Zobellia nedashkovskayae: one gene and its partner. Each later gene encodes a partner of the first gene's protein in a complex. Links are inferred from orthologs where the notes say so. Each region holds a gene or a part of one and is shown in the gene's direction. Other genes may lie near its edges.

The links. Proteins that work in one complex are often made in the same cells at the same time.
Region 2: the proteins of accD (region 1) and IWB64_RS00075 are in contact, whole or in part, in a solved structure (PDB 8UXZ), measured with the Escherichia coli proteins. The link is inferred for Zobellia nedashkovskayae from one-to-one orthologs.

Annotation. Positions count from the first base shown.
Region 1 is NZ_JADDXR010000002.1:2,486,868-2,489,698, reverse strand. The notes cover bases 1-2,752. They hold accD (acetyl-CoA carboxylase, carboxyltransferase subunit beta), read left to right. Parts: upstream 1-814; coding sequence 815-1,690; downstream 1,691-2,752. Other genes in these bases: IWB64_RS10405 (DUF302 domain-containing protein), read right to left, coding at 2,328-2,752; IWB64_RS10410 (hypothetical protein), read left to right, coding at 1,687-2,172; fbaA (class II fructose-bisphosphate aldolase), read left to right, coding at 1-773. Also shown: more of IWB64_RS10405, read right to left, coding at 2,753-2,831.
Region 2 is NZ_JADDXR010000002.1:16,478-19,332, reverse strand. The notes cover bases 80-2,855. They hold IWB64_RS00075 (acetyl-CoA carboxylase carboxyltransferase subunit alpha), read left to right. Parts: upstream 80-878; coding sequence 879-1,832; downstream 1,833-2,855. Other genes in these bases: dnaB (replicative DNA helicase), read left to right, coding at 1,988-2,855; IWB64_RS00080 (DMT family transporter), read left to right, coding at 80-833. In the rest of the region: more of IWB64_RS00080, read left to right, coding at 1-79. UniProt on the Escherichia coli protein: Component of the acetyl coenzyme A carboxylase (ACC) complex. First, biotin carboxylase catalyzes the carboxylation of biotin on its carrier protein (BCCP) and then the CO(2) group is transferred by the carboxyltransferase to acetyl-CoA to form malonyl-CoA.

The DNA of each region.
Region 1 (2,831 bases):
CTACTGTAATTCTTCATACAGACCACTGTGCTAAAAAATTATTGCCTTGGATAGACGGACTATTAGATGCTAGTGAAAAGCATTTTGCCGAGACTGGAAAACCTCTTTACAGCTCACACATGATCGATCTTTCGGAAGAGCCTCTTGAAGAAAACATCGAAATCTGTAAAGGTTACTTGGAGCGCATGAGCAAAATGAACATGACGTTAGAGATCGAACTTGGTATTACAGGTGGTGAAGAAGATGGCGTTGACAACTCTGATGTTGACGATTCTAAATTATACACACAACCAGAAGAAGTAGCTTACGCTTATGAAGAACTTTCAAAAGTAAGCCCAAGATTTACAATTGCAGCTGCTTTTGGTAATGTTCATGGTGTATATAAGCCAGGTAACGTAAAGTTGACTCCAAAAATCTTAAAAAATTCTCAAGAATATATTTCTAAAAAATACAATGTAGAGCACAATCATATCGATTTTGTTTTTCACGGAGGTTCAGGCTCTACAGTTGAAGAAATCAGAGAAGGCATTAGCTACGGAGTTATTAAAATGAATATTGACACTGATTTACAGTACGCATTTTTAGCTGGTGTTCGTGATTATGTTCAAGACAACAAAGACTACCTTCAAACCCAAATTGGTAACCCAAAAGGTGCTGATGAACCTAACAAAAAATTCTACGATCCAAGAGTTTGGTTACGTGCAGGAGAAAATACTTTTGTAGAGCGTTTGAAAAAAGCTTTCGAAGATTTAAATAATGTAAATACCTTATAATATAATAGGTACTATACATCCCTAAAACTAATATGGAAGATATGACGGCTTGGTTCAGAAGAAAAGAAAAGGGAATACAAACGGCTACCGAAGAGAAAAAAGACACGCCAAAAGGGTTGTGGTACAAATCTCCAACGGGAAAAATCGTTGAATCAGAAGTACTTGCCAAAAACTATTATGTAAGCCCAGAAGACGATTATCACGTTCGGGTAGGTAGTAAAGAGTATTTTGAAATACTTTTTGATAATAACAAATTCAGGGAACTGGATGCTAAGTTGACATCAAAAGACCCCTTAAAGTTCGAGGATACCAAAAAATATTCTGACCGCTTAAAGGCCGCTCAGAAGAAAACAGGACTCAATGATGCTGTGAGAACCGGTTTTGGAAAGTCCTTGGATAAAGATGTCGTTATAGCATGTATGGATTTTAATTTTATTGGCGGATCAATGGGTAGCGTTGTAGGAGAAAAAATTGCACGCGCCATAGATTATGCTATAAAAAGAAAAGTTCCGTTCGTAATGATATCAAAATCTGGTGGTGCGCGTATGATGGAAGCTGCCCTGTCTTTAATGCAACTGGCCAAAACATCGGCTAAGTTAGCTCAATTGGCAGAAGCAAAACTTCCATACATATCACTTTGTACCGATCCTACTACAGGAGGTACTACGGCGTCTTATGCAATGCTAGGGGATATTAACATATCAGAACCTGGTGCATTAATAGGTTTTGCAGGACCAAGAGTTGTAAAAGAAGCTACGGGAAAAGAACTTCCTGATGGTTTCCAAACAGCAGAATTTGTAATGGAACATGGTTTTCTAGATTTTATCTCGCACAGAAGAGACTTAAAAAAGAAAATCAATCTTTATATTGATTTAATTCAGAACATTCCAGTAAGGACTGAAAAGGCTTCAGCATGAAACCATTAGTTATTGCACTAATTTCATTTTGGTTTTTATGTTGTTCAACTGATAAGGAAAAAATGCTTGCCGCAGAATCTGACGCGGCAAGCTTTTTATCTGATAAGGCAGGAGTTATTGGAGTTACCATTTCAGGAAAAGAGAATTCATATACCTTTAACACCACTGTTCAAAGCCCAGATACGGGCTGCGATCAATATGCAGACTGGTGGGAAGTAATTGATTTGAAAGGAAATCTCATTTACCGAAGAATACTAACCCATAGCCACGTAGACGAACAACCCTTCTCCCGTTCGGGAACAAGCATTCCATTAGAAAAAAACGCCCAAGTATATATTCGCGTACATATAAACTCCTTAGGCTACGCCTCTGAGGTTCAAAAAGGTTCGGTGGAAAATGGTTTTATGGCAACTCAACTAGACGTGGAATTTGCCAAAGAGTTAGAAAAAGTAGAACCACTTCCTTCAGGATGTGATTTTTAAAAACGAATTTCATAAGAAATCTCTTTTGACCCCAATAAAGAAGCACTTCTTACGAGTCATAACATTGTAACAGAAAGTAAACTCTCCATATATTTCATCAAAAAAAAAGCCTCACTATTTCTAGCGAAGCTCAATTTATTTTTAACAGCTTATATCTACTCCTCTGAAGCAGTATCGGCAAGACCTTGCAAGACTGTTAAAACAATTTCCAAAGTTGCATCACTATCTATAACAGCATGCCTTGATACAAATAACTCAGGGTTATTAAAAGCTATTTTAACCTCACCTTCAGCATTTTCATACACCAATATTTTTTGCGGTAAATCAAGAGCTGAAGTTTGGCTCTTTTGCATCAGCGTTGTTCCCAGATTTGGATTACCAAAAATAATCACTTTAGTAGGAAGTAATTCTAACCCTACATTAGCAGCATTTGCTTGATGGTCTAACTCAGCTACAATTGTGAGGTTTTCGTTACCATCAATTACACTCCTTATATCATCATAAGTAGCATCAAATGTTTGATCGCTTAAAATGGTAGTTACATTGTAATTAGCAACTACGTCACTAGGCTGTTCGGTTACATCTGCAACGGCCGCATTTTCACTTAAGCTTTTCAAAGCCGTTGCAATCGTTGGCAAGGTGGCTACATCTCCAAGCGT
Region 2 (2,855 bases), 2.5 Mb from region 1 along the record:
CAGCCGTTTTAGGCAAGTTAATAACCCTAGACGCAATGCCTCTGGTCTGGTATCGTATGCTTATAGCTGCGATACTTATATTCTTCTATCTGTTTGCTAAAAGGTATTCCTTAAAAGTATCACGTAAAATGCTACTGGCCTTAATAGGAGCGGGAATAGTAATTGCGCTACATTGGGTCACTTTCTTTTTGGCTATAAAAGTTTCTAATGTATCCATTGCATTAGCTACCATGTCTACAGGGGCATTTTTTACTGCAATTATAGAGCCCTTTTGGTATAAGCGAAAAATGATTTGGTACGAAATTCTGTTCGGAGTTATAGTTATGTTGGGGCTTTATTTGATTTTTAAAGTGGATACGCAGTATCTGTATGGTATTGTTTTGGCCCTTGTTTCCGCGTTTCTTTCAGCACTTTTTTCATTAATTAACGGTAAGCTTATTCAGAAAGAAAGGCCATCCGTAATCTCTTTCTACGAGTTATTGAGCGGGGTAGTACTATTAACTATTTTTCTAGCTTTTCAGGGGAGCTTTAACGCAGAGTTTTTTCATTTGTCATCAGATGATATATTTTATCTATTTATATTAGCATCCATCTGTACGGCTTATGCTTTTATTGCATCGGTAAAAATATTAAAGTATATCAGTCCTTATACAGTAATGCTTACAATCAATCTAGAGCCTGTGTACGGGATAATTTTGGCATATTTTATCTTGGGTGATTCAGAGAAAATGAATCCCTTATTTTATGTAGGTGGTGGCATCATCCTAATGACGGTTCTTGCCAACGGAATAATGAAAAATAAGAGAAGGTTTAAAAAACCCTTCAAGAGATAAGCTTAAAGTTCTATATTTGCCCATCAAACTAAACCTATTACACTAATGGAATATCTCGATTTTGAACTCCCGATAAAAGAGCTTGAAGACCAGCTGGATAAATGTATGATTATTGGAGAAGAAAGCGATGTAGATGTATCGGAGACCTGTAAACAGATCGAAAAGAAATTAGCCGATACCAGAAAAGACATCTACAAAAATCTTACTGCTTGGCAACGGGTACAGTTATCTAGACATCCTAATAGACCTTATACTTTAGATTATATCAATGCCATATGTGGCGATACTTTTCTAGAACTGCACGGAGATAGAAATGTGAAGGACGACAAGGCTATGATTGGTGGTCTTGGTAAAATTGGTGATCAGAGCTATATGTTCATTGGGCAGCAAAAAGGGTATAATACAAAAACAAGGCAATACCGTAATTTTGGTATGGCCAACCCTGAAGGCTATCGTAAAGCATTGCGCTTAATGAAATCTGCAGAGAAGTTTGATATTCCTGTAGTATGTTTTATTGATACTCCTGGTGGTGCTGCCGGTATTGAGGCAGAAGAACGTGGACAGGGAGAGGCTATTGCTCGTAATATTCTAGAGATGACCCGTCTTAAAGTGCCAATTATTGTTGTAATTATTGGTGAAGGGGCTTCTGGAGGAGCTTTAGGGATAGGTGTAGGTGATAAGGTATTGATGTTAGAAAATACGTGGTATTCCGTAATATCACCAGAATCTTGCTCTTCAATTCTTTGGAGAAGCTGGGAATACAAAGAAGTGGCAGCAGAAGCATTAAAACTGACTGCTACGGATATGAAAAAATTAAAACTTATCGATGAAATTGTACGTGAACCAGCAGGTGGAGCGCATGCAAATCGGGAAAAGACCTTTGATGTGGTAAAAAACAAAATTACTACTCAATTTGAAGCTTTAGAAAAGTTATCCCCAAAGGAATTGGTAAAAATAAGAATGGAAAAATACGCCCAAATGGGTGTTTTTAACGGTTAACGTACGCTTTTAACAAGCTGACTAAAATCTGAGGAAGACTTTCCTCAGATTTTTTTTGTTATCAACATAAAATCGTAACTTATTAACAGGGTAATGTTCATTACCTGTTAACTATACTTCGCTTTGTTTTTTAGTTAATTGCATAATTTCGTGAAATGGAAAAAATTAATCCGGTCGTGGCCAGAAAAATAGATAAATCTACCCTAATCAATTTAGAACGTGGTAAAATACCACCACAATCTGTTGATTTAGAGGAGGTTGTTCTTGGTGCGATGATGATAGATAAGAAAGGTGTGGATGAAGTGATCGATATCCTACACCCGGATGTTTTCTATAAGGATGCCCACCGTCACATCTATGAGGCTATTTTTAAACTTTTCGAAAGTTCAGAACCGGTGGATTTATTAACGGTTTCTTCCCAATTAAAGAGAGACGGACGGTTAGATACTATTGGAGGTGATTTTTACCTGATTAAATTGACTCAAAAAGTAGCTTCTTCGGCGCATATTGAGTTCCATGCACGTATTATACTTCAGAAGTACATTCAAAGAAGCCTAATAAAAATCTCTAATGAGATTATTGAAGAGGCTTATGATGAATCTACAGATGTTTTTGACCTTTTGGATAGTGCAGAGTCTAAACTTTACGATGTTACACAAGGTAACTTAAAGCGCTCTGCCGAAACAGCCATGGATCTTGTGATTCAGGCTAAGAAAAAGATTGAAGAAATATCCAACAAAGAGGGGATGAGCGGTATTGCTACCGGCTTTGATAAACTGGATAAGTTAACATCTGGTTGGCAGCCTAGTGATTTAATTATTGTTGCGGCACGTCCTGGTATGGGTAAAACAGCTTTAACCTTATCTATGGCAAGGAATATTGCGGTAGATGGTGGTCAAGGTGTAGCATTCTTCTCGTGTGAGATGTCTTCCGTACAGTTAATTACCCGTTTAATTTCTTCGGAAACCGGGCTTTCATCTGAAAAGCTGAGAACTGGTAAACTAGAAAAACACGAGTGGGAGC